3 regions of the Steroidobacter sp. genome follow, and region 1 is predicted to be linked to each of the others. Evidence: riboswitches for the same ligand, from Rfam matches in the RefSeq annotation. Region 1 holds a riboswitch; each other region holds the start of a gene.

The links. A riboswitch is a leader RNA that binds a small molecule or an ion and turns the genes downstream of it on or off. The one in region 1 is predicted to bind cyclic di-GMP.
Region 2: linked by a shared signal. The riboswitch ahead of VGD45_RS21015 (hypothetical protein) and the one ahead of VGD45_RS18285 (putative Ig domain-containing protein) in region 1 are both predicted to bind cyclic di-GMP.
Region 3: linked by a shared signal. The riboswitch ahead of VGD45_RS08910 (TlpA disulfide reductase family protein) and the one ahead of VGD45_RS18285 (putative Ig domain-containing protein) in region 1 are both predicted to bind cyclic di-GMP.

The regions. Positions count from the first base shown of each region.
Region 1 is NZ_DASWTF010000034.1:88,100-98,872, reverse strand. It holds gene VGD45_RS18295 (HD domain-containing phosphohydrolase) at 1-828, shown strand, start outside; cyclic di-GMP riboswitch class I at 1,009-1,107, shown strand; gene VGD45_RS18290 (fibronectin type III domain-containing protein) at 1,271-2,434, shown strand; cyclic di-GMP riboswitch class I at 2,667-2,752, shown strand; cyclic di-GMP riboswitch class I at 2,872-2,975, shown strand; gene VGD45_RS18285 (putative Ig domain-containing protein) at 3,193-5,052, shown strand; gene VGD45_RS18280 (pitrilysin family protein) at 5,363-6,637, shown strand; gene VGD45_RS18275 (pitrilysin family protein) at 6,649-8,112, shown strand; gene VGD45_RS18270 (NTP/NDP exchange transporter) at 8,180-9,523, shown strand; gene VGD45_RS18265 (TonB family protein) at 9,545-10,773, opposite strand, start outside.
Region 2 is NZ_DASWTF010000036.1:293,425-304,197, reverse strand. It holds gene VGD45_RS21020 (OmpA family protein) at 1-2,955, opposite strand, end outside; gene VGD45_RS21015 (hypothetical protein) at 2,952-8,558, opposite strand; cyclic di-GMP riboswitch class I at 8,641-8,737, opposite strand; gene VGD45_RS21010 (AgmX/PglI C-terminal domain-containing protein) at 8,764-10,230, opposite strand; gene VGD45_RS21005 (biopolymer transporter ExbD) at 10,217-10,705, opposite strand; gene VGD45_RS21000 (biopolymer transporter ExbD) at 10,740-10,773, opposite strand, start outside.
Region 3 is NZ_DASWTF010000017.1:20,673-31,445, forward strand. It holds gene VGD45_RS08895 (tetratricopeptide repeat protein) at 1-2,050, opposite strand, end outside; gene VGD45_RS08900 (tetratricopeptide repeat protein) at 2,047-3,975, opposite strand; gene VGD45_RS08905 (hypothetical protein) at 3,979-4,632, opposite strand; gene VGD45_RS08910 (TlpA disulfide reductase family protein) at 4,746-5,288, opposite strand; cyclic di-GMP riboswitch class I at 5,360-5,444, opposite strand; gene VGD45_RS08915 (hypothetical protein) at 5,719-5,940, opposite strand; gene VGD45_RS08920 (hypothetical protein) at 5,998-6,537, opposite strand; gene VGD45_RS08925 (ECF-type sigma factor) at 6,944-7,519, shown strand; gene VGD45_RS08930 (serine/threonine-protein kinase) at 7,516-10,302, shown strand; gene VGD45_RS08935 (lipid-binding SYLF domain-containing protein) at 10,498-10,773, shown strand, end outside.

The sequences.
Region 1 (10,773 bases):
AAGCATGCGTTGTCGAACAACGACGTGACCCGCAAGCCGCAGAACGACGGCCTGCCGGACGTGACGCGTTATATCGCCGTGCCCATGCTTTCGGGCGACGAAGTGGTCGCGGTGCTTGGTGTGGGCAATCGCGAAACAAGTTACAACGAGGACGATCAACGCGCGCTCGCCGCGCTGGCCGATGGCGTGTGGCGCGTGTTGCATACGAAGCGCGCCCATGCGGTGACGCTCAGCGCGCTCCAGCGCACCGACGTGGCCCTGCAAGGCATGATCGATTCTTTCGTACGCATGAGCGAACGGCACGATCCATACACCGCTGGATCGTCGCGTCGTCTGGCGGCACTCGCTGTCGCGATCGGCCGCGAAGCCGGGCTCGATGGCGAACGTCAGCACGGTTTGCGAGTCGCGGCGTTGTTACACGACGTTGGTAACATCGCCGTGCCGGCAACCATTCTCAGCAAGCCCGCGCCGTTGACGGAGACGGAACTGGCGCTGATGCGCACTCACGTCGAAGAGGGTTGCCAGTTGCTCGCCGATATCGACTTCGGCGCACCCATCGCCGATATCGTTTATCAATCTCACGAGCGTTTCGACGGCAGCGGTTATCCGCGTGGGTTGAAGGGCGACGAAATCATGATCGAGGCCCGCATCCTGGCGATCGCCGATACGGTCGAGGCCATGTGCTCGCCCCGGCCTTACCGGCCGGCGGCCGGCATGGACGCCGCCATCGACGAGATCAACCGCGGGGCCGGCAGACGCTACGACGAACCCCTGGTCGCCGCATGCACGCGCCTGGTCAGGCAGCACGGCTTCGTGCTGCCTGAATAAGCGGCTTTTCCCGATAAAAATAGGCTTTCGCGCGGTTGTGACAGTTTTGTTGTCGCGCCGCGCCTAAGTGTCGCCACTAAGCGTCGCCAAATTTTTCCCCTGTGAACTTGCAACTTTCCCTCAACGACGTTGGGGGGTCGTCCGATATGTCAAGTTCCAGGGCTCCGACACAATGTGCCCCGTCTGTAAGGGCAAAGCCGTTCGAAAGACGGTGACGCAAAGCCTCCGGTCCTCCGATGCCGCTCCAGCAGCCGCATCGAAGATAGCGGGGTTGCCGTTACGACTTAATCAGGTCGTATCGTGAAGTCCTTGGGCCTGCGGCCCGCGCACACAGCGCCGGCTCAGCAACGCCAGCTTCCCTTGCCAGACACAGGTGCTCGCCACCGCACGCAAAACGCGTGACGCGAGCTTGGCTCGGAACTGTGCTTGCTGGAGTTGCCCAATGCGTCTCATTGCTTCGCTCGCCGCGGTCGCGGCGCTCGCTTCGTTCGCCGGTCTCGCCTCTGCCCAGACCAACCTGCCGCCGACCATCAGCGGTACGCCGCCGACCGTCATCAAGATCAACACCAGCTATAACTTCCTGCCGACGGCCCGCGATCCCGAAGGCGCCGCGCTGAAGTTCAGCGTCGTGAACAAGCCGTCGTGGATGGCGGTGAGCCCGAACAGCGGCCGCTTGATGGGTTATCCCAAGTCGCCCGGCACCTGGAGCAACATTCAGCTGCGTGTGACCGACGGCGTGCACGTCGTGTCGCTGCCGGCGTTTTCGATTCAGGCGGTGACCACGCTCTCCAGCAACACCGCGCCGCGCATCAGCGGTACGCCGGTCACCACGGCGACGGTGGGCACGGCCTATAGCTTCCAGCCTTCCGCCTCCGACGCCGAGGGCAACGCGCTCGGCTTCACTATCGCGAATCGCCCGAGCTGGGCGACTTTCAGCACTTCCACGGGCCGCCTGAGCGGCACGCCGACGGCTACTGGCACCTTTTCCAACATCGTCATCAGCGTGAGCGACGGTCGCCTGACGACTTCGTTGCCGGCCTTCTCGATCGCCGTGGGCAGCACCGCCAACCGCGCTCCGGTCATCAGCGGCACGCCGGTTCGCACGATCAACGCGGGCAGCGCTTACAGCTTCCGTCCGACGGCGAGCGACGCCGATGGCAACACGCTGACCTTCTCGATCGCCAATCGTCCGAGCTGGGCCACGTTCAACACCAGCACCGGCCAGTTGTCCGGCACGCCGACTGCTGCGCAGGCGGGCACGTATAGCAACATCATCATCAGCGTGAGCGACGGTCGCGCCACGGCTTCCCTGGCTGCCTTCTCGATCAGCGTTGTCGATGCCTCGAGCGATGGCGCCGTGCTGAGCTGGACCGCGCCGACCTCGAACACGGACGGCAGCACGCTGAGCAATCTCGCGGGCTATCGCATCGCCTACGGCACCTCGGCCAGCGCCATGACGAGCACCATCCAGGTGGCGAACCCGAGCGTGACCAACTACACGATCAGCAACCTCGCGCCGGGCACCTACTACTTCGCGGTGCGTGCTTACACCAGCAACGGCACCGAGAGCGCGATCTCGAACGTGTACTCGAAGGTCGTGCAGTAAGTCGAGTCTCGAAACTGCGTTGAGCGCCACAACAGTGGCGCACGCAACGGCGATCGGAGCACTCCGGTCGCCGTTTTTTTGTTTGCCGAAATGTCTCGATGTCTACACAACGGCCGCCTGGATTCTGACGGAGTTATGTGAATTCGAAGTGACATTCGCGTGCCGTTTTGCCGCCGCGTTTGTCGGTCTCCACCGACAATTGCAAAAACATAATTCCCTGGGTTTTACTCAACATCACCAAGGGCATAACCGTCGAAAGACGGCGACGCAAAGCCTCCGGTCCTGACGGCGCAAGCTGGGGATAGCGGGGTTGCCGGCCAGCTCTTCTTGCGTCACCGAGCTAGCCGTCATCCTTCTCTCCTTTTCCGTGCTCGTGTCGTTCGTACCGCCGCCTGCGTCACGCCCTGGGACAAGAAGATCAGTCCAGGGAGAGCAGAAAGTGACATCGGCAAACCCGTCGAAAGGCGGGGACGCAAAGCCTCCGGTCTACGGGAACGCGGCACGCATCGCGCAGCGCTCCTACGACAGCGGGGTTGCCACAATCGCGACCGTCTTGCCCGCAAGGCCCCTTGCGAGCGCGCCACGCGAATGTGAGATCAGCGAGCTGCCGATAGCGCGCCCCACGTGCGCGCACCTTTTCCTGCGCTTCGAAAGTCGCGTCTCAGCCGCGACGGCTGCCTCATTTCCGGAACACAGCTGCGCCAAGCCGCGCCGGTCGCCAGACCGTCGTTGCCGCGCGCGAAGCCAAGGTACGAGCAATGATTCCAACAATTTTCGGGAAGACGTTCCTGCAGCGAGCCACGCTGGCCCTGATCGCCGCTTCGTTGAGCGGCTGTTTCGACGATGGCTCTGGCAGTAGCGGCCCGGTAGGAGACGCGGTCGAGCAACCCTCGGGCGACGATGGCTCGGGCGGCGACCCCGTGGGCGGCGAGCCCTTGCCCACTCCGGCGAATCAGCCACCCGAAGTGAGCGGCACTCCGCCCGCGAGCGCGACCGCCGGTCAGGCGTATTCCTTTCAGCCCACGGCCACCGACGCCGACGGCGACTTCCTCGAATACACCATCACCAATCAGCCGCAGTGGGCGACCTTCAACGACGAGACCGGCCTGTTGACCGGCACGCCTCAGGACGCGCACGTCGGCGATTCGGGCGACATCACCATCACTGTCACCGACGGCAGAGACACGCGCTCCATCGGTCCCTTCAAGATTCAGGTGCGCGGCCGCACCGATACGCCGCTGCCTGGAAACAATGCGCCCGCGATTGCCGGCACGCCGCCGGGTTCGGTGATGGTCGATCAACCGTACAGCTTTCAGCCGGTGGCGGACGACGTCGACGGCGATCCGTTGCGCTTCTCGATTTCCAATCGTCCGTCGTGGGCCGCGTTCAGCACCTCCACCGGTCGCCTGAGCGGCACGCCGGGAACCGCGAACATCGCGACGTATTCGAACATCGTCATCAGCGTCAGCGACGGCGTGCTCACCCGCAGCCTGCCGGCGTTCTCGATCCAGGTGCGCGGTCCGGACAATCGCGCTCCGACGATCGGCGGCTCGCCCTCCACGTCGGTGCAGGCGGCCCAGACTTATACGTTCGTGCCCAGCGCTAGCGATCCGGATGGCGACACGCTGGTCTGGCGCGTCACCAATCGTCCGCGCTGGGCGAACTTCAGCACCGCGAGCGGCCGCTTGAGCGGCACGCCGGCGGCCACCGATGTGGGCACGTATTCGAACGTGATCATTGCCGTCAGCGACGGTCGCGTGACGACTTCGTTGCCGGCCTTTGCTATCGCAGTCACCGCGCCAGCGAATCGCGCGCCGACCATTTCCGGCACGGCGCCCACGACGGCGACGGTCGGCATGGGATATTCGTTCACGCCCGCCGCGAGCGATCCTGACAACGACTCGCTCGGCTTCACCATCGCGAATCGTCCGGCCTGGGCTGCGTTCGATACCGCGACCGGTCGTCTGAGCGGCACGCCGACCACGGCGGGTACGTTCTCGAACATCGCGATCACCGTCAGCGACGGTCGTGTTTCGGCTTCGCTGCCGGCGTTCTCGATCAGCGTCGCTGCGCCGAGCAACACCGCGCCTACCATCGGCGGCTCGCCCGCGACGAACGTGACGGCAGGGACGGCTTATAACTTCCAGCCGACCGCCGCCGATCCGAATGGCGACACGCTCAGCTTCAGCATCCAGAACATGCCGTCGTGGGCCACCTTCAGCACCACGACCGGCCGGCTGTCGGGCACGCCGTCCGCTGCGAACGCGGGCACGTACTCCAACATCATCATCTCGGTGAGCGATGGCTCGGCCACGCGCTCGCTGCCGTCGTTCGCGATCACGGTCACGCAGTCGTCGTCGAACAACGCCACGCTGTCGTGGACGCCGCCGACCCAGGACATCAATGGCGCGGCGCTGACCAACCTGGCGGGCTATCGCGTCGTCTACGGCCGGACCAGCACCACTCTCGACCAGACCATTCAGATCGCGAACCCAGGTCTGTCCACGTACACGGTGACGGGTTTGACCTCCGGCACGTGGTACTTCGCGGTCAAGGCGTACACCACGTCCGGCGGCGAGAGCCAAATCTCGAACATGGGCATGAAGACCATTCCGTAAACCGATCGACCCAACGCAAATCCTTTGCAAAGGCCCGCCTCTGGCGGGCCTTTTTTATTGCGCCTTGCACGGCCGTGCTCCGTGTATCGCCTCGGCAGCGCGCCAGTGTATTCTCGATCGTTATCCACGCGCCGAGCGCGAGTAACGGAGCGGTCACATGATTCGTGCCTTGTTGTCTGATCGAAAGTGGCCGAGGCCCTTTCGATACGCCCGACAAAAGGCGCGACTTTTGTTGGACTACGGCGTCTGCCTGTCCCTTGCATTCGCCGTGCTGCCTCTCGTCTCAGCAACTGCTGCGACTCCTGCGGCCGTGCGTGTAGATTTTTCCGAGCACACGTTGAAGAACGGCTTGCGCGTACAGCTGGTGGAGGATCGCACCACGCCCGTGATCGCGGTCAACGTTGCTTATGATGTCGGATCTCGTAACGAACGCCCGGGCCTCACGGGCTTCGCGCACCTGTTCGAGCACATGATGTTCAAAGGCTCGCAGAACGTCGGCGACGGCGAGCACTTCTATCAGGTGTTCACCAACGGTGGCTCCATGAACGGCACCACCAGCTCCGACATCACCCTGTACTTCGAAGCTTTGCCTGCCAATCAGCTGGAGCTCGCGCTGTTCCTCGAAGCCGATCGCATGCGCTCGCTCGAGATCACGCAGGCCAAGCTCGACAACCAGCGGCAGGCCGTGCAGGAAGAGCGCCGCATGCGTGTCGACAATCAGCCGTACGGCCGCTCGTACGAGCGTTTCGACGAAGTGTTCTACGACAAGTTCGCGTACAAGCACTCGACCATCGGCTCGATGGAAGACCTGAACGCCGCGAGCGTGAAAGACGTGGCCGAGTTCTTTCGCATCTACTACGCGCCCAACAACGCCGTGCTCACGGTGGTCGGCGACTTCAAGCGCGACGACACGCTGGCGCTGATCAAGAAATATTTCGAGGACATTCCGCGGCAACCCGCGCCGCCCGCCGTCGATCTGATCGATCCACCGCAAACGGCGGAGCGACGAGAAACGCTCACCGATCCGCTCGCGCGCGCTCCGCAAATCCTCATTGGTTACAAGGCCGACGTCGGCAACGGGCCGGACCAGGCGGCGCTGCAAGTGTTGTCCTCGGTGCTCCAGGGCGGCGACAGCTCGCGGCTGTATCAAAGCATCAGCAAGGAAAAGGAGCTGGTGACCGGCATCGGCGGTTACGTCGAGGAGCGCATTGGCACCGGCGGTTTCTATGTCACCGCCACCGTGCGGCCCGACCGCAAGCCGGAAGCGGTCGAGGCGGCGATCTACGAAGAGATCGCCAAGGTGGCCGAGCAACCCATCGCCGATTGGGAATTGCAGAAGGCGCGCAACGCGACTCGCATGGGTTATCTGCAAAGCATTCGGGGCGCCCAGAATCGCGCCACCATTCTCGGCACCTACACCGTGCTGTTCCGTGATCCGCATCTGGTCAACACGCGCCTGGCGAAGATCGACGCGGTGACCCGCGCTGACGTGCAGCGCGTCGCCAAGAAATATCTGCAGCCCGCCGGCCGCACCGTGCTGACGACGCTGCCTGCGCCGGCGCCAACTCCCGCGCCGGGTCCGTGAGCGAGCCGATCATGACCATGTCCACATCGAAGCAAACCGTGCTCGCGCTGTTGTCGGCGCTGATGTTCGTGCAAGCCACCGCGCAGACTCCGCAAGAAGCGCCCGCTGGCGCGTCCACCAAAGGCGTCGAGCTCAAGGGCAAAGCACCGGTCAATCCGCAGACGTTGCGAGTGCAATTGCCGAAGCCGCAAGAGGCGGTGTTGTCGAACGGCATGCGCGTCTCGCTGCTGGAAGATCACAAGCTGCCGACGTTCTCGATGCAGCTGTGGTTCAACGGCGGCGGCCTGGCGGATCCGCCGGAGAAGCGCGGTGTCTCGATGGTTACATCGAGCCTGCTCAGAGAGGGCACGAAGAATCGGTCGAGTCGCGAGATCGCCGAGCAACTCGCGACACTCGGCGCGAGCCTGTCGTCGAGCTCCAGCCCTGCTTCGGGCGAGAGCGTCGTGTCGGTGAGCGGCTTGAGCGATTTCGTGGAACCGACCCTGGCGTTGGCCGCGGATGTGATTCGCAACCCCACCTTTCCCGAGTCCGAGCTGGAAAAATTCCGCGCCCGTTTCCTGGCGCAGCTGCAGATCCGTCGAGCGAATCCCGGCTTCCAGGCGCAAGAGCAGTTCATGCGCGCCATCTATGGCGAGCATCCGGGCGCGCTGGTGGTGCCGAGCGAGGCTGTTATCAAACAGCTGACCAGCGCCGATCTGGCCGCCTTCCATGCAGCGCGGTATCGCCCGAACAACGCATTCCTGATCGCCCATGGCGACATCACTCTGAAAGATCTGGTGGCCAGACTGGAGCGTCACTTCGGCGCCTGGGCCAAGGCCGATCTCGACAATGTCTCGCTGCCGCCTCCCCAAGGGCCAGCGAAATCGCGTGTCTTGCTGGTCGACCGGCCCGGCTCGGTGCAAACCTCGCTGTGGGTGGGATCGTTGGGCATCGAGCGAGATCACGACGACTACTTCGCCATGCTGGTCATGAATCACATCCTGGGCGGCGGGCCCGCCTCGCGCCTGTTCATGAATTTGCGGGAGGACAAAGGCTATACCTACGGGGTCTATAGCTCATTTACCGGGACGACCTTCCCAGGAGTGGTGGTTGCCAGCACCGATGTGCGTACCGCGGTCACGGAGGGCGCAATGCACGAGTTGAGCCTGGAACTGCAGCGCATCGCCAATGAACCGGTGTCAGCCCAGGAATTGACGAATGCGCGCCGTGCGCTGATCGGCCGGTTCGCGCTGTCGCTGGATTCGCCCGCATCGCTGATGGGCAATCTCGCCACTCAGAAGATCTATCGTCTACCGGCCGATTACTGGGACACCTATCCAAAACGAGTCGAAGCGGTCACGCCCGCGGACATCCAGCGCGTGGCGAAGAAATATTACGACCGCGAACGCCTGCAGATCGTCGCGGTGGGCGACGCGAAGGAAGTCGGCAAGGTGCTGGAGAAGTACGGCACGGTCGAGCCCGCGAGCGCCATGTAACACGTCGTAACTAACGTCGCCCGATGACTGCGGCGGCGTTGCATCGAGAGAGCGAGAACAACACCGCATGAATACACCTGCTCAGCCGCCGACTTCGCCGTTCGCCCGCTTCCTGTCGCGACTCGCGCCGATCCAGCCGTCGGAGACGGCGGCGGTGGTGGCGGCGTTCTTCCTGTTCTTTTTCATGTGGAGCGGCTATTTCTCGGTGCGCCCGGTGCGCGAGACCATCGGGACCATCATCGGACGCGACAAGCTTGCCGATATCTGGATCGTCACCTCCATCGTCTCGGTGCTGATCATTCCGCTTTACGGCGCAGTGGTGGCGCGCTTCCGTCGCAGCGTTTTCCTGCCCTGGATGTATGCCATCGTCGCGGTCGTCCTGGTGTTCACCGGGCTGTCGCTGCGCGGTGAAATCATCAACCTGGCGGCGGGCAAGTTCTTTTACGTGTTCATCAGCGTGGTGAATCTGTTCCTGCTGTCGGTGTTCTGGAGCTTCCTGCTGGAACTGTTCGATCGCGGGCAGACCAAGCGGCTGTTCGGCGTCATCGCGGCGGGCGGCAGCGCGGGCGCGTTGTTCGGGCCGTTCATCTCGGATCTCGCCGTGCCCGTCATCGGCAACAGTGGCGTGCTGTTTTTCGGCGCGGGGTTGTTCGTCGTATCGATTTTCTGCCAGCGCATTCTGCTGGGCGTCTGGTCGGAGCGCACCGATGCCACCACCAAAGCCGAGGACCGGCCCATCGGCGGCAATCCGTTCGCCGGCGTGCCGCTGATTCTGAAGTCGCCCTATGTGCTGGGCATCGCGCTGTTCGTGGTGTTCATTTCCTGCGTGAACACGTTGCTGTATTTCGAGCAGTTGCGGCTGGTCGAGGAGCACTTCCCCGACCTGGAGAATCGCACACAGATTTTTGCGCGCTTCGATTGGGTGGTGCAGAGCCTGACGGTGCTGTCACAGATATTCCTCACCGGGCGCATCGCGGACAAGTTCGGCGTCAAGGCGCTCATCACCTTCGTGCCGGTCGTCATGATCTTTGCCTTCGGCGCGCTCGCGATGTCGGGCGCGTTCGCGGTGCTCACGGTGGTCGTGATCCTGCGCCGGGCGATGGAATATGCCTTCGTGCGTCCCGGCCGGGAGATGCTGTGGAGTCCGCTCGACAAAGAGACCAAATACAAAGCCAAGAACACGGTCGACGTTCCCGTGTATCGCGGCGCTGACGCGCTGTCCGCGCAATTGAACAATTTCGTAGCGGGCGCGGGTTTTGGTGTTGCCGCCGTCGCCTGGCTCGGGGCGGCGGTCGCAGCCGTGTGGGGTGTTCTGGGCTGGTGGCTGGGTCGTCGCTTCGAGGATAAGGAGAAGCTGCAAGGCGACCGCGTCGCCGCCGGGGCCCCGGCAAGATCACCCGGAGCGCACTAAGCGACCGGAAGACCCACCCCCCTAGTTATTCAGCACGAATTTGACTTGCAACAAGGCGCGCTGGGCGACTGGCGCGCCGTTTTTGCGAATGGGTTCGAAGCGCCATTTGCTCACCGAGTCCAGGGCGGCCTTGTCGAACACTTCTGCCGGCTCGGAGTCGCGAACCTGCAGGTCTCGAGTGGCGCCGTCGGGCCCGATGGTGAACTCAACTTGTACCCAGCCTTCAGTGCCAGCGCGAGCAGCGCCTCGCGGGTAAACCGGAGGCACTTCACGAACTCGCTTCAAGCTGGCGGCGGGCGCGATGTTCTTATAAAAATCGCGTTCGTCCTGCGCCGCTGACAATTGCTCTTGAAGCGTGCGCACCGCTTGCATGCCAGGTACGAGCGTGTTGGCGCGAGCGATCAAAGTCGCCGCTTCGTCCACATTGTTGCCAGCCAGCGCTGTCCGCGATCGATCGAGCAACAGGAACGCGAGCCGTTGCTGCTCGCCGCGAACTTCCTCCGCGTCGGGATAGCGCTCGCGCAGCGACATCAGGGCGTCGAAAGCATTATTGCCTGCAGGGGCGATCAGCGCGCCACGTTCGCGAAGACTCGCGACAGAGGCGATTTGCTCCGCGAGCGAGGGGCGTTGCTCGACAGGCGCTTCGGCCACTTGCTCGGTCGCGTCCGCATTGGACGCGGCTTCCTGATCCGCAAGCTCGCGTGCAATCGCCTCGGCCAGTTCGCGTTCGGCAGCCTCGTTCGCGAGCAACTCGGCTTCGGACCGGTTCGCGCGCGGCGAAGTCGATTCCGGATTTGGGGATGAAATATTCGATGTTGGCCCAGAGATAGCATTCGTCGCACGAGCCGCTGGCCGTGCATTGTTCGCGACCGCCGTTGGCTTCGGCATCGTTCGCGACAACACGAGCAGCTGTGCGCGCAACGCATCCAGCCGCGGATGATCCGGAGCCGCGCGTTGCAACGCTGTCCACGCCGTCACGACGCGAGGCGCGTTGCGTTCGCCCAAAGCTTTGACGACACGCTGCTCCAGCGCATCGATGACCTTCTGCACGCCGGCCTTCGCGTCGGCATTGTCAGCCTGCATCGCCAGCACGGCTCGGTAATATTCCAGCGCGTTGTCACCACGAGGATCGAGCAGCCGCCCGCTGAGATACGCGATCTGCGCGCTGCCCAGCTTCGACTTGATGACATCCTCGACCGGCGCGTCTGCGACCTGGGTCGTTTGTAACGTGGCGGGCAAGCCTTGATCGC
Region 2 (10,773 bases), on a different contig from region 1:
CCACAGCGCGTGGTTCTGGTCCCGATTCACCTTGACGTAGAACTTGCCGAGCGTGGGCGCCACATCTTCGACGATCGAATCGTCGCCGAACGTTGGGTAGTGATAATCGGGATCGATGCGACGAAACAGCGACTCCGGCGTCTTGTCGAGGAAGTTGCTGAAGAGATCCTCGACCGGGCCTTCGCGAGTGTCGGCACTCGCGGTCAGGCCCCAGTGCTCGCCGAATTTGCCGTTGACGTAGAACGCGAGGCGGCCGTCGAAGCTCGAATCGTAGTCGTACGGCGCGTTCTCACCTTGCAGCAGGTCGGCGGGACCGGAGGTGCGATTCTCGGACACTGTGAGATCCGCAAGACCGACGTAGAACCAATCGTTGCGCTCAAATTCGAGGTCGCGCAGATACAGCGAGCCGCTGCCGGTTTCGTCGAGCACCGCGACTTCCACGGTGTGGAGGCCGGATGGCAGCACTTCCTCAGCGACGAAGTTGCCACTGCGATCCACCGGGACTTGCTTACCCGCAACCCACACCGTGTGTGCGGCGGGAATGCCGCTGCCGCGTACTTTCACAGTGCCGCTGCCGAGGCGGATATTGCTCACTGAGAGGGCGCTCTCGCCGTAACCAGCGAGCAGTTCCTCATCGCCCTGCTTCGCCTTCTCAGCATCCGGTTCTGTACCCGCCTCGTTGCCGTATACGAGCCAGAGCGATTGCGGAGCGGTCTCATCGAAGTTGCCGCTCTTGTCGTACGCACGCAGGACGTACTTCAGCTCACGCAACGGCGCTTCGACTTGATCGGAGGTAGGCTGCCATTCGGCAAAGCCGTTGGAATCGATCGACGTGATCGCGACAGGCGTCGCCTGCAGCGACTGATCGGCGGCAAAGATACGCACTTCGGCACGGTCCAGGAACGCGGAATAGTTCGCGTACATGCGGAAACGCACGGGTGCGCCGATGAAACGCGGCGTGCGTTCAGCAGAGGCTTCGGTCGCCTCATCGAGATCGGCGTCAGTTTCATCTGTGACCAACCCTGTGTCGTCGGGAATGGACTCCGCAGCCGCGAAGTCGAACGGCTCAGCGTCATCGGTCGGCTCCGAATCCGCCGCGATTTGCTCCGCGTCCGAGCCATCCAATGATGCATCGTTTTCGGACGGCTGCGCCGAACGCACGAAATCATGGAGCACGACGGTCTTCGGTGACGCCGCCACGCTCAGTCGCCGGCTCGACTGCAGATTGTCGAACTGGAACTGAATGTCCGCGCGCTCCAGCGCCACGTCGGTGCAGCGTTGAATGTCCGCGGAGCTGCGATTCTTGTCGTCGATCGGTTCGCCGTCGACAGTAATGCGCATGAGGTTCAAACCAAACGGATTCTTCGGCGACAACTCGCGCGTGAGCTTGGTGATGTCCACGCCTTCATAGTCGTCGACAACCGCAGGTTCGTCGTAGACGACTTGCACGACGATGTGCGAGGTCTCCCCTTGCGTGAAACCGAAGTTCACCACGTCGCTCGAATGCACGAATCCCCGGCCCTCGTGCTCGGCCTGAGCTTCCGTAAGCTGCATCTGCTCGCGGATCGTATCCATCGCACGGCGTGCGCGTGCGGCGGACAACCCGATATCGTCTCCGTAGACACTGGCCGCCCGGCGATCCAGTCGCTCGTTCCTGGTGTAGCCAATGAACCGCAACCGGACATTCGTCTTATCGGCGATATCGTTCATCGCGCGACGCAGTTGGGCCGTATAGCCCGCCGGGATCGCCGCGCGTCCAGCATCGAGCTGTAACGGCTCGATGCGGCCCCACGACGGCTCGTAAACCTTGGTCACGATCTCATCGCCGCCATCGTTGGGACACATCTGCGGCTCGTCCGGCATTTCCTGCAGAGGATCGTCGTGCCAGAACTCGACCTCGATCCGTCGGTTCAGAGCGCGACCCTGGTCGGTCTCGTTGGACGCGAGCGGCAAGGTCGCTCCGCGCCCGTCGCTCGATACCGCGGCCGTCGGCAGCAGCAATCGCTCTTGAATTGCGAGCGCCACACGATGCGCGCGAGCTTTGGACAACGCGACATGCGTCCCGTAGATGCGTTCGTCGCGACCGACGAGCGGCAGGTCGTCGGTATAGCCGATGAACTTCACCATGACGTTCTGTTTGCCCTGCAGGTTGTGCAGGCCCTTGCGGATGTGCTCGACGAACGCCTCGGAGACTTCCGTCGTCTCATCCTTGAAGTGCAGCGGCGGCACGAGGTTCTTGATGCGCGCACGGCGTGAGTGGCCTTCCATGAAACGCATCTTGCAGACCGTCTCCATGCGGCACACTTTGAGGCGGCGGAAGTTCTCCTTGAGCAGTACGTCCTCTTGAGCGGCGCGCTCGCGAATCTCGTCGTACCACACCTCCACTTCCACGCGACGATTCAACGCGCGGCCCTCGGCGGTCGCGTTCGTCGCGATCGGCTGAGTATCGCCAGCCCATTCGTAGGAGATGGCTTCGGGTCGCAGATTGAGGCGTCCCTGCAGGTACTCCGCCACTTCGCCCGCGCGCTCACGCGAGAGGCCCGCGTTGTCGCCGTAGACGCGAGCAAGAGCCTCCGAGAGAGGTTGATCGTCAGCATGGCCGACCAGGTGCAATCGAACGTTGCGGCGTTCCTGCATGCCATCGAGCACTTTGCGCAGCGCTTCGATGTAGCCGGGTGGAATATCGGCAACGCCCGACTCGAAACGGATCGGCGGGATCACGTTCTGCAACTTGACAGTTTCGAGCTCCTCTTTGGTGACTTGCGTCTGAACGATCATGTCACCCGCTTCGGTATTGATCCGCTGCGGATCATGCGTCCATTGCGTGATCGCTTCATCGCTCGACAGGTGCCGCTCCACGGACCCGCCGAGCGCGGCTTCGCTAACAGGCTCCGCGCCCGCGCCGATCGCAAGCAATGTTCCGCACAAGAGCGATAGATACTTGTGATGCATCATTCGTTCACCTGCTTTGCCTGCACGGCCGCCCGTTTTGGCGGTGCGCCCCGTCGCCAGAACACTTCAGGCTCGATGGTGAGCTGGTAACAGCAGTTCAGCGCCTGCCAGGACTGCATGATTTGTTCTTTCATCGCGTCCATGCGCTTCTCGACCAGGCGCGCATCTTCCACATCTGCCAGGTATGACAGGCGCAACACCGCGGGGCCTTTCTGCAGCTCTTCGATGAGCAGGCTCAAGCGCGGCTTCCATTGCATGCGCATCTCTGTGGTACCCGGCTCGAACACCGCATCCGCGATATCGAGACCGATCACGCGATGGATGGATGCGCCGAAGTTGAAGCGCAGCGCTTTACCGCGCGTCGCGCGCTCGATTCGGATCTGATCGCTGGAGGCGCGATAGCCGCTCGGCAACGTGCGATCGTCGAGTTTGAGCACATAGTTACTGCCGCGGCCTTCTCGCGGTGTGATGGCGCAGGTGATGTGGAATCGGCCGAAGCGGTCTGTGGTCACCGTCAAGCCGCGGGCGCTCACCACACGTACGCCCGACAGGCCGCGTTCACCGGTGTCCTGAATGCCGTTGCGGTTCGCGTCATCGAAGACCTTGCCGGTCACGTCCGTGCAGTCGAAGGTCGCATCCGGAATGACCCGCACGGTTGCAGAGCCTTCGTTCGAGATCGCAGCGTTGGTGAACGACTGGATGGCCTGTGCGCGGTTGACGAACTCGCCTTCGCTCACACCGGCGCCGACGGCCAGCAGCAGTACGATCGAGTGCCGCGCGTTGCCATCGACCGATAAATCGTTCCACCTGAGCTCGCGCCCGATCAAAGTTGGCTCGACCGGTACACCGTCGATACGCGCCGAACCTTCGACGTAGCGGAAGCCCGCCGGGAAGCGATCGACGAGCGTGATGTCGAACAGCGGCACGGGCGTCACGTTCGTGTAGGTGATCGTGTACGGCACCAGTTGGCCACGCGTGACGTTGAGCATCGGCGTGACTTTCGACAGCGACAGCACGCCTTGCAGATCCGGATCGACCGGAATGTGATTGTTGAAGATCTGCGTCGAGCCGGGCACGGCGCTGTCATCGAACCTGAAGTGCTTGTGATATCGCGTGCCGTCCGTGCGAGCGCGAACCGAGGGCGGCGGCGCAAACTCGGAGATCTGCACTTCGCAGTGCTGAGCGGTCGCCGCGATCGCGTCGTCAACGCTCGCTGGACAGGTCGGCACCGAGAGCGCGGCGGTCGAAGCATCCGACGTAGGCGGAATGATTTGCGACGGCCCAGCGATGTAGCCCACCGTCGGCGCGGTCACCTCGATCAGATAACCGCCGCCGCTCGCGCACGTCGGTTCCGAGAAATTGAGATCGAAGCGGTAGTAGCCGTACGGCAGCGTGACCTGATTCTGCTGCGTGGGGTCGTAGAAGCAGCTCTCCGGCAGCGGCGCCTGGGTCGCGGCGCTGAGCATCGTCACGATGGCGCCCGGCACTGGCGTTCGCGCGATGGTGTTGTAGACGACGCCATTGGGCTCGATTGGCAGGTTCACGTTCTGAATGTTGCTGCCGGGCTGCAGAACGATTTCGGTGATCCGCTGCAGATCGTTGTTGAACTCCGAGTGCGCGCGACCGAGCTTGGCGGTGCTCGAACCCGCACCGGGCGCGACGAAGCGCAATTCATAGCGATCACCGTTGATGTAGTTGGGCGCGATGCCGCTGATTCGATAGGCGCCGCTGCCATCGGTGATGGCCGAATGCACGAGTCGATCGTTGCGATACAGATCGACGCTCCAGCCCTCGAGCAGCCGTTCAGCGGTGTCGACCGTGCGATTGAAGTTCGCGTCGTGCCACACCGTGCCATTCAGCGTACCGACGCCGACGATACCGCCAACATCGATGGATACGCTCGCGCGCGCCGTGCGCGGCGGGTTGTTCCAGGTGACGACGCCGGTGTTTGTGATCCTCGTGCCGATTGGCAGATTGGGATTGATCGCCGCGCGGAAGCGGAGGACGGCGGACTGGCCAGGTTGCAACGGGCCATACGCGGTTGAGTAATCCGCGGTGATCACCGAGTTCACGACCGTGATGCCGGTGGTCACGCCGTTCAATGTCGCCGATTGATCGACATACGCCAGGTATCCCGGCATCGGCGCATTCAGATCGTCGGTGATAACCACGTACTGCGCGGGCACGCTCGCAATGTTGGTCACGCGCACGACGTATTCGAGTGTCGAGCCCGCGACGGCCGAACCACCGCCGACCACTGCCACTTGCTTCACGATGGACAACTGCTGACCGACACCGACCACGACCACCGTCGGTTCCGGACCAGTGGCGGGATTGCCGTCGCCATCGGTCAACTGATCGGGCAGTTCGTTCGTGAGCACGCGCGCCTGGTTCGTAATGAGCGTGCCGGCAGGCACGGCGGCATTCACACGAAGGTCGAATTGGATGACTGCAGAATTGCCGGCGGTCAGCGTGCCCTGCCCCGCTCCAGGCAATGGCGGCGTCAGATCCGCGGAGCTGATGTCGATGCCGGCGACGAGCGGCGAAACGCCACCGTCCGGCTGACCGACCGCGAGTCCATTCAGATAGAGCGAGTCGGCGACATAGGTCGTATTTGCCGGCACGGCATCGCGAAGCATGGCTTCGGTCGCGGGAACGTTGCCGTTGTTGTAAACGGTGATCGTGTAGCGAAGGACATCGCCTGGATCGACGACGCCCGGCGAGCCAAGATCCACCTGCAGCGCTGCGCGCTTGTCGGCAAACAGCAAGGGCACGGCGCCGACGATGTCGCGCGTCGGATCGTTCTGAATAGAAGTCGTCGGATCGTCGGAGGGATAGTCGACGATGCCATTGGCGACCGCGCTCACGAAGCCCTGGTTCGAGATGATGGTCCCGTCGACTACGTCAGGATTGACGCGAACATCGAAAGTGATCGTCGCCACGTTGGTCGTCGTGGCCGATGCATCCGCCCGCATCGCGCCCGGCGTCGCGTTCTCTGGCGCGTGGATCGAGATGCCATTCACGAGTGGCGAAACACCTGATACGTCGGCGACCGCGACGCCGTTCAGCAGCGTGCTGCCGGCAACGTAAGTCGTGTTGACGGGAACCTGGTCTCGCAGCACTGCATCGGTCGCGTTGGCGTTGCCGATGTTTTTGACCGTGATCGTATAGCGCAGCGTCTCGCCTGCGAGCAGCAGGTTCGGATCGCCCGTCACATCCTGTGAGATCTTGTGCACGCGAAACACCGGCGCGGACTCGATGGTGATCGCGGTTGGGTCCTGCGTTCCACCGACGGCGGGATCGTCGCTGCGTTGGACTTCGGCGCCGGCGATGAACAGCTGCGCCTGGTTCAATACGAGGGTGCCGTTCGCAATGACGGGAACGAGCTGTGCGGTGAACTCGAGGATCACCGAGTCAGTCGCCGACCCCGCGACGCCCAGCGTCAAGTTGCGAATGTCGAGCAAACCCGTGCCTTTGCTGCCGCCGTTGGCATTGCTGTTGTTCGACGCGCCGCCCGGCAACGCGCTCACCAGCCACACCGTGCCCGGAACGAACATCGCGGAGCTATTCAGCATGTCGATCTCATCGAGGAGCGAGAAGCCGAACGCGGGGACATTGCTGACGTTGGTCACCTGCAGCCGATACCGCACCACATCCGCGGGATTGGCCGTTGCTCCGGAGATCGCGGTCTTGTGGAACAGCAGCGTGGGAACGGCCACGGCGACTCGCGTCGGATCTTCATCGCCCGCGAGGAGCGGGTCTGACTGGCCGTTGACGTTCGGATCGTCACTGACCATCAGCGGCGTGCCATTCACGCTCAGCTGCGATTGGTTCGCGATGATGCTGCCAGCGGCAACGCCCGCCGCGACTTGCACATCGAATTGAATGACGATCTGGCTGCCCGCCGACACATTGATATTGCCGATATCGATGACGCCGGTGCCCTTCGCACCGCCATTGGGATTGCTGTTGTTCACGGCGCCGGCGGGGAGCGCACCGACAATCGACAGGGATCCAGGAACGATGGCCGCCGGCGTATTGAGCGCGTCGATCTCGTCGTAAATCCTCGCGTTGCTCAGCGAGTTCGTGGTCGTCTGCAGACGCAACGTGTACCGCAAGGTGTCGCCCGGCGCTGCCACCGTCGCCGGGTTCTGACCGGTACGCAGATTCGTGACCGTCTTCTCGAAGAAGTTGCCCGTGAGCGCGATGGTGACAGTGTGGCTGTCCTCGTGATCGAGCGTACCCTCGGTGCCGTTGGTCAGTGTCCTGTTGAACACTGTGCGATCTGGGTTGGTGGTGCGGTCGTTCGCCCACTGAGTCGCGGCGGCAATGTTTGTGAGCGTCGCGCCGTTCTGCGTATCCGTGTCGAGCTGTGCTCGATAGGTGACGATGAGATGCTGATTGGGCGCCACAGGTCCCGCGGCATCGAGCAGCGAGAGTGTCAGCTCGCACGTCGGCGCGGCGGTGTAACTCGCGGAGTAATGAGTGCCCTGAACGAGCGGAGTGCCGCCCAGTGTCACGCTCAGCTGTGCCGGTGGGACATCGCACATGCCCCCCGTCGGACCTGTCGGCAGGCGATCCACGATAGCGAAGTTCCACGCGTCGCTCGTGCCGTTGTTCATCACATCGAGCGTGAACTGCGCGCCCGGGCCAAGATTCATCGTGGCAGGCCCGGACTTGGTCAGCGTGAGATTTGGCGCGCCGATGGTCATCGGCTGCGAGATGCCGTTCTCGCCGGGCAGCGGCGAGAAAAACTCGTCCGCATCGATCACGCCGTTTTCGTTCACGTCGACCGCTCGACCGAACGACCACCGTGCAATGTTCGTGAAGGTGCGACCGAGGAAATTGTTCGGCGTGTCCTCCAGCACCAGCGTGATATCGATGGCGATCTGTGTGTCGGCGGGAATGATCGGCGTGATGTTGAATGTGAGCACGCCGCTCGCGTCGGTGAACGTGTGCGGCACCGGTGTGCCGTTGCTCAACCACGTGACCGTAGGTGTGCCAACCCGCGTTACGTCGACACCCATCTCATTCAGATCGTCGACGACGCGAATCGTATGCAGATCGTTGACCGATCCGCTGTTGCGAATGACGGTGCCCGTTGCCGGATCGAATAGCACGGGAATCGTCAGCCGGTACGTGAACGGCACGCCGACTGCGGCATAGGGCGCGGGACTGCGTTTGTCGATCTTCTCGACGGGGATCAGGTAGTTCTGACAGCTGTCTTGAATGGTCGTGGACGAGCCGTTGGTGAACCAGATCTTGTGCTGAGCCACGGCATTGCACGACATGTTGCCGGTGTGGACCACGTTGTCGAACACGACCAGATAAGGCGTGGGATCGTTGTTGTCGAACGTGAAGTTGGTGCTCATGCCCCCTGGGTAATTGAGGATGGTGCAGTGAGTGTCGATCTTCACGTTGGTCGGCGGCACGGGCCGCACGTTGCCGTCGATCGTGCCGTTATAGGGCGCCGCCGAGCAGTCGACCTGCGTCTGCGCGCTCACGTCGAAAGAGATCGTCATCAACAGGGCAAAGAGCAGCAATGGCAACAATGTGGCGATGCCACTGCGCCCTGCTCTCACATAGTTGCTTACCCTGGAGCTCATACACCCTCGTTCCATTTGCCCGCGTTGGACATTCACGCGAGTCACGAACGGACCGAGGGATCGCCCTTGAAACGGGCTGGATTCCGGCGGTCCCGCTGTCGTGGAGCGCCGCCGCTGCGGCGCTCTTTAGACCGGTGACTTTGCGTCGCCACCTTTCGGTGGCTTTGCCTTTGTCGGACTGTTGCGAAAGACTCTGACTACGACCTCAGGCGGCCGGGAGGAAGTCGATCGGATACAAAATCGTGATGGCCGGCACGCCTTCCTTGGGGCCGAAGTTGATCGTCCTGACGCGGTCCACCACCTGCGCCGACAGTTCGGGCGCATTCATGTCCGAAGACTGCAAGGCGCACATCGACACGCTGCCGTCCGCCTCGATGGTCAGATGCAATACCATCTGTCCGCGCAACGTCGGGTCCTTGCGCAGTTCCTTGTTATAGAGTCGATAGAGCGAAGCCTTATAGCGATCGAACACGATCTGAATTTCTTCGTCGGTGCGTGACGGGCCAACACCGTCGCCACTGAGCGGCCGATCCGCACCCGGCTTGCCGATGCCGCCGATGCCACTGGTCACGCGGGTGACCTGGACATTCGCCATGCCGCCGTTACCGCCAGTGCCGCCCACGCCGCGACTCAACGACGCGAGATTGATTCCGCCGCTGGAGCCTGGCGCGTTCGTGGTGAGCATCGCGCGTTGGACCGGTCCGGAGTCGCTCGCATTGTTGATCTGCGCCTGCGAGCCGAGTCGTGCGAGCGCTTGATCCTGCTGCATGCCTGCGAACTTCTCGCGGAACGCGAGAATGCCCTGCTCCGCCGCCACTTTCGGACCTTCGCCAGCGGCAGGCTCTGGCACCTCTTTCTCGGGCTTTGCCGCAAGCTTCGGAGCTTCCTTGGTCGGCTTTTGCTCGACGGGCTTCTCCTGCGGTTTCGGCTTCGGTTGTTCGCGCGCCTGCACGGGTGGCTTCGGCCGCGATTCGATCAACAGACGAACGATGCGTTCCGGCACTTCCGCCTCGGGCTTGAGAATGCGCGTCGGCAAAGGAATGTGCGGAACGATGAGCGCGAAGATCAAACATAGCAGCAGCGCCGTCGCGGCGGACTTGCGAAAGCGCTTGTCCTCTTCTCCGCCACGCGTCCAAGGCATGGACGCTTTGTACGCGGGCAGCTTGCTGATCTCCCGCTCGACGATCCATTCCTGTTTGCGCCGCTCCTCCTCTTCGAGCGCTTCGAAGAGGATGTCTTCCATCAGCTCGGCATGACCCTGTTGCTGATTGATGCGATCGACGACGGCCGCGCGGCGATCCTCGATCTCTTTGATCCGCTCGTCGAACTGTGCGACGCGGCTCCGCACGCGACGGACGTAATTCGCGCTCGCGTTGCCGTCGGCGTTCTCGCCCCAGAACAACGCGGCGCCGCCCATCTTGTCGAGCTTGTCGAGGGCGTTGCAGGCATCCTGGAGCACGCCATACTGGGCGCGCTCGATTGCAAGATCTCCGAGCTCGAGATCGACCGCGTGGAGCTCGACCGCCAGTTCATCGAGTGCCTGGCGCGCTTGAGCGAGCCCGGCTGCGAGCGCCTGCTGAATGTCTTGGTCCGCGTCGACAACAGTCGTGTCGACGGCCTCGGACAATACAGGGATCTCCTCCGCCTCGAGTCGTGCTTTAGCTGGCTGCATTGGCGGGCTTCTCCTTCTGCAGGACGGCCAGCGAGATCTTCCCGTAGGAGGAAGAGCTGCAGGTGGCCATCACTCGTTTCACAACGTCGAACGGCAGGCTCTTGTCCGCGATCACCGTGACTTCGCGCGACGACGCTTCGTCAGCGCCGGTCGCGATGCCGGTGAGCATCGGCCGTTCGAGAACGTCGCGCAGCGGTTCGATGAGTGGGGTCTGCGTGCTCTGCACTTCGGCGATCGTCGCAACCGCTTCGCCCTGCACGAACACCTGCTCTTTGGTGATCATCACGACCACCGCGTTCTGCGGCTTCACCTCGGCGGTGGACTGTGGAATCTCGATGCCCTTCGAGTTCTGCACGACTTCCACTTCGGTGGAGTAGATGAGCAGGAACGCGACCATGACCGACATGATGTCGATCAGTGGGATCAGGTTGAGCTCCGCGTCCGAACGGGGCTGCGAGCGATTCAATAGACTCATAAGTGGGTTCCTCGACTCGGCGATGCCGTGGCGATCACGGCGCCTCGCCGACGGCGATGTTGGCGAAC
Region 3 (10,773 bases), on a different contig from region 1:
CCGCCAGCGAACGAGTCGCGTCCGGCACCAGCTCGTGATTCGGATAGTTGCGACGGAATGTTTCGAGCACCTGCGCCGCGCGATCCCATTCCTTGTTTTGTAACAGGATGCTGGCCGCGTCGTATTCCGCGTTCGAGCGCGCCTTCGAGTTTGGCGCCAGCGCAGCGACGCGCAGGAAGTCATCCACCGCGCCGGTCGCATCGCCGGCCGTGCGTTTGGCTTCGGCTTGTTTGTAAATCGAAGCCGCGATGCGCTCTTCGATGTTGGCGCGATCGGGATCGTTGGCCGGCAGGAAACCCTGCACCTTCACGTACGCCGACTCGGCCTCGACGAACCGGCCGCGATCGAACAGCGAATGCGCCAGCAGCGTGGTCGCCGTGCGCGCGAGCTTGCGCTCCACGGGCGGATTGCGTTCCAGGATCAGCGTCGACACTTCGATCACGCGATCGAAATCGCTCAGCGCGAACAGATCCTCGTCGGCTTTGGTCTGCACACGCGCCGACTCGGGATGCTCGGGGAAGCTGGTAGCGAACATCAGTGCGCTTTCGATGCCCTGCCGATGCCACAGCGCCTTCGACTCACCTTCCAGCGACGGCTCATGTTTCTGATACGCCACGAGCGCGGCATAGCCGGCCGCGGCCGACTTGGGGTGAGCTGGATAATCGTAAGCCGTGGTCTCGTACTCACGCGCGGCGTCCGCGAAGCGCCCGGACTCAAACAGCACTTCACCCAAGGTGAAACGCGTCGCCGGCGCCTCGGCGTCCTGCGGGAAGGAATCCAGCATGGCGCGATACCAACGCGCAGCAGCCGCGTAGTTCTCGGGCTTCTTGTCCTTCTGCGCCAGCGCGTAGTAATACTCGGCGAGGTCCTTTTGATTGGACTTCAACTGTGCGGCCACTTCGGGAGCATCGTTCACGGTGCGCTCGCGCCAGAACGCCGAGCCGAACGCGTAACGTTCGACGAATGCCTGCTTGCCGTCGATGACCAGCGTCGCGAAGCCGCCCTTCGAATACGCTTCGATGGTGCGCATCTGCAGGGACGGCGCATAACGATCGTCGGGCCGACGCTTGGCGAACGCCTCGAACGCGAGCGCCGCGTCCTGATAACGTTCCTTTTCGATATACAGATTGCCGAGCGCTTCATATAACTGATGCGCGTACGGCGGATCGCCTCGTTGCGCCAGCGCGGCGTCGAGCGATTCCGGCCCATCCATATCCGAGTAGGTGATGGAAATGGCGCGCAAGGCGTCATCGGTCAATTCGCGCTCCGGTCGGCTCAACGAGTCGCGCGCACGCAGACGGCCGTCCTGAACCAGGACGCGATCGAGCATGCGCAGGAACGCAGCAACGCTCTCGTCGCCGCGCGATTGTTTGAACAGCGACCAGCCAAGCTTGTACAAGCCCTGATCGAAGAAGCCGGTGTCCGCGCCTGGCGTGGTGACCGCGGTGTAGGCATTCTCGGCCTCGCGATAACGGCCGGCGCTGAACAGGATCTCGCCGCGCCGGAACTGAGATTCGATCAGCCATTGGCTGCGGGGATAAGTCGTCACCAACTGATCGAGCACGGCCAGCGCCTTCTCGGGCTGCCCTTTGACTCCGTAGGCGCGCGCGAGCTGGTACATGACCACGTCGTTGCGCTCGTAGTTGGGATAGCCCTTCAGCAGTCCTTCGTACAACTGCACGGCCTCGTCGACGCCCAGGCCGCCGAATGCGTTTTCGTCGACTCGCTCGCTTTCGTCGACTTCCACCTGCAGGTCGCCGAGCCGGCGCATCGCCTCGGCCTTCAACTTCTCGTTCTTCGATTCCAATTCGAGGAAGCGGCGATACTGCTCGATGGCCTGCTGCGCCTTCACGTCGCTCGGCGGATCGGGCTTGACCTTGACTTCTTTTTTCTCGAGGTCGCGAATGGTTCGCGCCGGCCGACTGTCGGTTTGCTCCGCCGTGAACGCCGGCATGGCTACCGCGCTCGACAACGTGAACGCGATCAGCATGCGCAGCTTGTGAGAACGCTTGTTGTGAGAAGTCTGGCCGACTGAAGCGCGATGTTTCATTGCGCGCCTCCCTTGTCGCCGCCGCTCTCGCTCTTGGTCTCGCTGGTCGCGGCCTTGTCGTAAATCGAGGCCAGCGCGAAGCGCGCCTGCAACGAGTACGAGGCCAGGCGCTGCTTCTGCGATTCGAGCTCCTTGATGGCGACTGCAGCCAGGTAGCGGTTCTGCGCTTGCGCCGTCGCTTCCAGTCGCGCGGTCAAACCGTCAATTCGCGGCGGCAACGTGGCAACGCGCCGCGCGAACTCTTCGGTGCGCGCCGGATAGTCTCCACGGGCGCGATCGACCAGCACCGAGCGGCGGCGCGCTTCTTTATAAGCAACATCCAATTCGCGCATTTCCTTGCGAGCGCGCCACAGGCGCGCCTTGTAGCTGGCATTGAAATCCCACATCAGCCGGCCGCGGATCAGGCGCGCCTTTTCGCGCATCTCCTGCACCATCGGATCGTTCTGATCCGATTTGGCCAGCACGGCTTCGATCTGCTGCACCTTGGCCCATTGTTCCTGCTCGCGCGCCGTCGCCAGCGCCGCCACGTCGTTGTCGCGATCGGCGGCTTCCAGTCGCGATTCCAATTCGTTCTTGTGCGCTTCCATGCTGTCGAGATCGACCGTGTCCAGCGTCTTCTGCAAACCGGGCACGCGCTGGTCGTATGCACGCCGTCGCGTGTCGACCATGTCCTCGAACGCCTGGACGCTGAGCGCCCAGGTGGCGAGATTGCGCTGCATGAGCTTCAGATCGCGATAGTTCTTCAGGCCTTCCTGGAACTCGTGCGTCGCCAGCAGGTGATACAGATAACGGGTTTCCGGCGCGTCCGGCAGGTTCTGCAGCTGCCAGTACCAGCCCACCTGGTCGGCCTTGTCGTTCTCGACGATGGCGTCGAGCAGCTTGCCGTCGCGAATCGCCTGGATGGATTGATCGATGCGTTGAGACTCGGCGGCGAACGCTTCGACCGCGGTCACGTACTGCTCGGCCGCCTGGCCGTTGGCCGCGAGCTGCGCGTATGCATACGGAATCGCCAGATACGATTCCTGCACGGCTGCATCGAGAATGTCGCGATCGCGCAGCTCCAGCCACGGCGCCAGCGCTTTGTTGAAACGTTTCTCCGCGGAATCGGCCCAGCCGACCGCGAGCAGCGCCTTGTTCGACTGCGGACCTTCGAGTCGCACTCGCTGCAGCACCTTCTTCGCGTCCTCGGGACGATTGGCCTTGAGCCACGCGAAGCCGAGCGCGAGATTGGCCTTGTCACGCAGCGCCGCCATTTCTTCGGTGGGCGCGGCGATCTGACCGACTTCGTTCAACAGCTCGGCGGCTTCTTCGACGCGTTCCTGGCGCACCAGCGCCACGCCGATGTTGAAGCGGGCGTACGACGACCAGGCATCGCCGCGATCGCCGACCGGCTGCCAACGCTCCAGTGCGCGGATCGCCTCGTCATAGCGATTCAGATACATCAGCACCTGGGCTTCGAGCAGATGGCGCTCGGGCTCCAGATCGCCGGGCAGCGCGCCGCGGATCGAGCTCAGAGCCGTCGCGGCGTCTTCCAGATAATTGCGCTGATACCAGACCTTGGCGAGATAGAACCAGGCGCGGTTGCGCACATCCATCGGCACGTTGTCGTTCAATAGCGCCTTGAAGATGCGGCCCGCTTCCTCGTGCTGGCCCAACGAAAGATACAGACCGCCCTTGAGCAGCTCGGCTTCGACGCCGTGATGACTGACGCGATTGAAATCCTGCGACGCGCCCAGGCGCGTCAACGCCTGGAAATAATCGTCCTGGTAGAAATAGAACAGCACGTCCCCCCAATGCAGGTCGCGCACCACTTGCGGGGTGCCGACTAGGGGACGCGGTTCGGGCGGCTGCTCCTTCGCCGTCGCGCCAGTGGCGCCGAGCGCTAGCAGGACGGCGGCCAGCAGCTTGTTACATCGGCCCGGCACGGGTTATTCCCATTCCTTGACGATGAACTCGGGCTGCGCTTTCACCGCGCGGTCGCTGATCTTCAGCTCGACGTATTTGGCGCCGACGCCTTTTTCGAGCTTCACGGTCGCGCCACGCCGATAGTCGCGCGCATTCGGCCCCTGGCCGGTGAACAGCGCGATCAGCTCGTGCTCGCCCGCTTTGAGATTGCCGATGAAGACGCGATGCACGCCGCCCTTGAGCAACGCCTGCGCCTCGCGCTCGGTGTACAGATAGTTGGCGACTTCCTTGTTATCGAGCTTCAAGGTCACCGAATCCAGCGCGAAAAACTCGCCCACGTCCATGGACACGAACACCGCCACCTGCGTGTTGGCGGGGAACAGCAGCTCTTCTTCCAGCACGAACAGCTCGCGATTCAGATCGAGCACTTCCTTTTTCAGCGCCTGCACTTCCTCGTCCAGGCTCTTGAAGCTGTCGTTCGTTGCGGGGCTCGGTGCCGACGGCGCGGCGCCCGGCTCGCTGAGCGGCGCGGTGGTCGCGGTGGTCGAGTTCGAATTGGCCAGGGTCGGCGGTGTGCGCTGCGCGGCCCCATCCTGGGCGCTCGCCTGCCCTGTCGCAAACAGCGCGACCAGGGGCAATAAAGTAGCGATCTTCTTGAACAGGCTCTGGCGCGGCATGGATGTGTCCGGGAATTCTTCCGTGGAAATACTCGAAAGTTTCGTCTACGACTCTACGAGTTCGATGTGCGTGGCGACGCGGATCCGTTGCAGACTTTGTTCGGCAGCGCGATTTACTCGTTCAGCAACTCACGCAGCTTTTCGGTATAGCGCGCTTCGTAGCCGAGCTTGTAGCCCTCGGACACGTAACGCACCACGCCTTCGCGATCGATCAGCACCGTCAGCGGCATGGTGCTCGCCTGGTAGGCGCGGCTCACGTCTTTGCGAGCATCGAACAGTACCGGGTAGCTGACGCGTAAGGTGGTGGCCATTTCGCGCGCCGCGTCGAGATTGTTTTGTTCGTCGATGTTGACACTGAACAGCACCAGGCCGGCCCGCCGGTACTTGCCGTAGATCTCATCCAGCAGCGGCATTTCCTGGCGGCAGGGGCCGCACCAGGTCGCCCAGAAATTGATGAGCACCACTTCGCCGGAATGCTCCGACAGGCGCATGTTCTCGCCTTCCCAGGAACGCAACGCGAAATCGGGCGCGGGCTGACCGACCAGCCCGGCAGCGGGTACGCACACGGCCGGGCCCAGCAGCAGCAGCGCCAGCAAGGCGAAGCGAGGCAACCGTGCGGCAGCCCGGAGCGGCAAAGCTTGTGAGGACTGTGACATCAAACTTGTTCGTCGCCGGACGCGCGGTGGCAGCCGATCGGCGCCTCCGCGTGAAGTTGAGGGAGGCCGGCGCTGGCAACCCCGCTGTCCTAGGAAAATTCCCTTAGACCGGTGGCTTTGCGTCCCCACCTTTCGGTGAGTTTGCCTTTGTTGAGGACCGGCCAGGCCAGCGCCTCTGACAACGCCAGCTAGGGTGCTATACGCAGCGCAAATATGTCAACGAACGAAGTGTGATGTCAGCGGCGCAAAACCGCGATGGGCCTGTGATTTACCGCACACTTCGACGGTCTGTCGGTAGGCGACGACAACGACGTTCGACGCCTGTATCCGTACAGAGACGACCGACAGCTCTCCAATGCCCCTCCCGCGGTCGATACGCGAGCGCGGCCGGAGGGAGGGATCCGGCCGCACCCGTTCACGCACCTATGATTTAGATAGGTGCTTTCTGAGCGGCGAAATCGCTCGACGCGGCGGTTGCCTTCCACATCGCGATCATGTCCGGCGTGACTTCCTGCGTCACCGGCTCGTGATCCGAAGGCAGGGTGATCCGCGCGGTGTCCTCGCTCGGCGCCTGGCCGTAAAAGAACGAGCCGGCGGCAGCGGCCGTGCCGAGGGTCAACAACAGAGCGCCAAGGACCATGTGCTTCTTCATGATGTCTATCTCAGTAAATAAATCAGTAATGGTTCAGAAATATTCGTGAGCCGGGGTTCAGGCGAGCACCGGACGCTTGGTGCCCGATTCACCATCGGTGAGCGCGAGCACAGGACGCTTGGTGCCGGATTCGCCATCGGCCAGCGGGAGCACGGGGCGCTTGGTGCCGGATTCACCGTCCGCCAGCGTGAGCACGGGGCGCTTGGTGCCGGATTCACCATCGGTCAGCGCGAGCACGGGGCGCTTGGTGCCGGATTCACCGTCCGTCATTGCGAGCACCGGGCGCTTGGTGCCGGATTCGCCGTCCGCCAGCGCGAGCACGGGGCGCTTGGTGCCGGATTCACCATCGGTCAGCGCGAGCACGGGGCGCTTGGTGCCCGATTCACCGTCCGCCAGCATCAGGACGGGGCGCTTGGTGCCCGACTCGCCATCCGCCAGTGCAAGGACCGGGCGCTTGGTGCCCGACTCACCGTCGGTCAGCGCAAGGACCGGACGTTTGGTGCCCGACTCGCCGTCGGCGAGCTGTACGGCGCCCGACTGAGAAGCAGCAAACAAAACAGACGCCACCGCCATCGAAATCGCAAATACGTTACGCATGACCACAAACCCTCCCAGGAAAAGTGCTAAAAGTTCGAACCGGCATTGGTTCGATCACTGACTTAAGCGACGTCCCAATGTGATTCCCGTCACAGCGCCCACTGGACAACTGCAAGAAAAAAGGAACAATCAGTGCATCGCTGACCGGTGGCTTCGGGGGACGCCCGAAATCAATCGGTTGGGCAGGATTCAGGGACGACCGTAGGGCGGTTTTGGCGGGCAGCTCGCGGTACAGCCAGGCGACCAGGTGAGAAACTGTCGCACTGGGACCGGTAAACTAGACCGGGCTTGAGGCCGCGAGCCGCATGCGATCGGCGAACCAGAGAATTTCACAAGGCCCCGAATCGGAGACCCGCAACTGAGCAACACAATCGCAGCGGCCATTCCACCGCCCGACCGGCAGGCAGTGACAAGGCTGTTGTCTGCGTGGCAGTCAGGGGACACGCGCGCCCTGGAACGACTGACGCCGCTCATATATGAGGAGCTGCGTAACCGTGCCCGCCGCTATATGAAACGCGAGCGGCCGGGCCACACCTTGCAGGCCACCGCCGTCGTTCACGAAGCATTCGTCAAGCTCGTCGAGATGAATGTGTCGTGGCAGGACCGCGCTCATTTCTTCGCCGTGGCCGCCCGCCAGATGCGACGTATCCTGGTGGACCACGCCAAGACGCGCTTTCGCGAAAAGCGCGGCGGCACGACCACGGGCTCGCTCGACGATTTCGACGTGCTCGATCTGGGCCCCGCCACCGCGGGCGACATCGACGTGCTGGAAATCGACGAGGCCTTGCAGCGCCTGTCGGGCAACAATCCGCGCCTGGCCGAAATGGTCGAGCTGCATTATTTCGGCGGGCTCACTTATCAGGAGCTGTCCGAAACCCTGAAGGTGTCCGAGGCCACCGTCGATCGGGAGATCCGGCTCGCCAAGGCCTGGATCCTGCGTCAGATCCGTCCGCAGCGAAATCGCGAACCCGAAGCCTCATGACCACGGGACAGCCACGGACCGGGCAGCCAGGGAAGATCGTCGACGAACGCTGGGAACGGCTGCAGGATTTGTTTTCCCGCGCGGTCGAATTACCGGAAAACCAACGCGAAGCTTTCATCACCGCCGAGACCGGCGGCGACAAGGACCTGCGCAACGAGCTGCTCGAGCTGCTGGCCTGTGACACCGGCATGTCCACCGGTCCGCTGACCCACGCGCTCGGCGCGGCCATCGACGCCACCACCCGCGATCGTCGCAAGGCGCACATCGGCAGAGTGGTCGGCAATTACAAACTGGTTTCGATTCTCGGCCACGGCGGCACCGGCACGGTGTATCTGGGCGAGCGCGCCGACCGCCAGTATTCGGCGCAGGTCGCGGTGAAGATCGTCGACAACGCGCCCATCCACGGCGACCTCGGCCTGCGCTTCCGCGCCGAGCGTCAGATTCTCGCCAGCCTGAATCACGCCAACATCGCGCGTCTGCTGGACGCGGGCGAGACCAGCGAAGGGCACCCGTTCCTGATCATGGAGTACGTCCATGGCGAACCGGTGGATCGCTACTGCGACCGGCAGCAACTGGACCTCACCGCGCGACTGAACCTGTTCCTGGAAATATGTAACGCCGTTCAGTACGCCCACCAGAACCTGGTCGTGCATCGTGACTTGAAGCCGGCCAACATCCTGGTCACCGCCGAAGGCTCGCCCAAGTTGCTGGATTTCGGCATCGCCAAGCTGCTCGATACCGGCGACGCCGCGGCCATGCTGGCGCTGACGCGCATGAACGACCGGCTGCTCACGCCGGAATATGCGAGCCCCGAGCAGATTCTCGGCCGGCAGGTCACCACCGCCAGCGACGTGTATGCGCTCGGCGTCGTTTTATATGAATTGCTCACCGGCCTGCGGCCATACACCGTGCCGTCCTCGGCCAGTCAGCTCGAGCTGGAACGATCCATTTGTATCAGCGATCCGCAGCGCCCGAGCACCGCGGTCCGCAAAGCCATCGAATCGGAGCCGGCCGACGGCGAGTCCACCATCGGCGCCATCGCTCTCGCGCGCGACCTGCAGCCGGATCGGCTGCACAAACGTTTGCTCGGCGATATCGACGCCATCGTCATGCGAGCGCTCCGCAAGGAGCCGCAGCACCGCTACGGCTCGGTCGAACAGCTCGCGGCCGACGTGCGCCGTTTTCTGTCGCGCGAGCCGGTGGTCGCCCGCCAGGGCAATTGGCTCTACTACTCGCAACGTTTCGTGCGCCGACACGCGTTCGGCGTTTCGGCGGGCGCGTTTTTCATGCTGGTCATCGTCGCGTTCGCGGTCGCGATGTCCGTTCAGAATCAACGCATCGCCGCCGAGCGCGACAAGGCCGCGAACGAAAGCAAATCGGCACAGGCCGTTTCCGAATTCATGATCAGCCTGTTCTCCGCGGCCGAGCCCTACAACTCGCAGGGCCGGGAGATCAGCGCCCGCGAGGTGCTCGAAAAGTCCGGCCGGAACGTGCGCGCCGACCGCGACATGAATCCCGAAGTGCGCGCGCGACTGCTGTCTTCGATCGGCCGCGCCTTCCGTCGCAGCGGCGATGCGGAGCGCTCGCTGAGTTATCTCGAAGACGCCGTGCACCTGCGCCGGCAGATGATCAATGGCGGCGGTTTGATGGCGGCCGACGACATGTCGGAGCTCGCAGTCACGCTGCGCACGCTGGGCGATTTCACCGGTTCAGAGAAAGTGCTGCGCGAAGCGATGGCGCTGTGCGAACGGCTCGGCGAACAGAAGACGCCGACCTACGCCACGCTGCTGATGAACCGCGGCCGTGTCGAATTCCAGAGCGGCAACGTGCTCGGCGCGCGTCGCTCGCTCGAACAAAGCCTGGCGCTCAATCGCCAGGTGCGCGGCCCCAACGACAACGAAGTCGCGGTGGTGTTGATGGAGCTGTCGCAAGTGTTCATGTGGATGGACGATACGGCGGCCGTGGAGCGCGTGACACGCGAGGCTGTCGACATCTTCCGTATGTCCACGCCGAATTTGCATCCCGATCGCGTGCTCGCCGAGACGCGCCTCGGCGAAGCGCTGCTGATGCAGAATCGCTACGACGAAGCCAGCGAGTTGTTCGAGAAGTCGCTGGAAAGCCAGAGCATCCTGTTCGGCGAGAACAGCAGACAGGTCGCCGAGGTGCTCGACTCGCTGCGGCAGATCCGCGCCGCACAGGGGCAAATGGCGGAAGCCGAGAAATTCGCGGCCGACGCGCTCGATTCGCTGGTCAATGCATTGGGCGCGGAACACAGCTATACGCCGTATTTTCGGACAGCGTACGCATCCGTGCTCATGAAGCGTGGCAAGTACACCGAGGCCGAAAGAGAGCTGCGGCACTCGCTCGCCACGCTGGAAAAGACCCGGCACGCCGATCACCAGTACGTGTGCTCGGCGGAACATCTGCTGGGCGAAGTGTTCCTCGAGACCAATCGGCTCAACGACGCAGAAGCGATGCTCACCGCCGCGATGAATCGCTGGAAGCGCACCGACGCGCCGGCCTGGCGTTCCGCGCGCGCGGCCAGCGCGCTCGGCGAAACGCTGTTCAAGCAAGGCCGCATGCGCGAGGCGGAGAGTTATCTCACGCGCGCATATACCGAGCTCGCGGCCGACGAAAGCGCCGACCGCGACGTGCGGATCAAGGCGCGCCAGCGCGTCGAGCAGTTCTACCTCGCGAGCGGGCAGCGCGAGAAACTCAACGAACTGATGCTCGCCACCAGCGGCCCCTCGCCCCAGGACAAGCCGCAAGCCCGCCCCAACTAATTCGGCAGCCTCGCTAGTAGCACCTCGGGTACAGGGATGTACCCCGCCGCCGCAGGCGGCGAGCGAGAGGCAAAAGTCACGCCTTTTGCCGTCTCGCTACGAGGGTCGTGGCAGGATGCCCGATCCCGAGTCTTGAACAATCCACTTCTGCTACAGTCTCATTGCTAAGACTCACTTGTAGGAGTGACGGCAACGATGCTCACACGACCCCACCTGTTCGCTTCCCGGCTCGCGGTGTTTTTGCTTTCCTGCGCCATGGGCGCCAGCGCCATGGCCGGCGAACGACAGGACGCGCGCCTGCTCACCTCGACTCAAGTGCTGAGCGAGCTGATGCGCATGCCCGAGCAAAATATTCCTACCTGGTTGCTGGAACGGGCTTACGCGGTCGCCGTGATTCCCACCGTGATCAAGGTGGGCTTGGGCATCGGCGGTCGCCGCGGCAAGGGCGTGCTGGTCGTGCGCAAGGACACC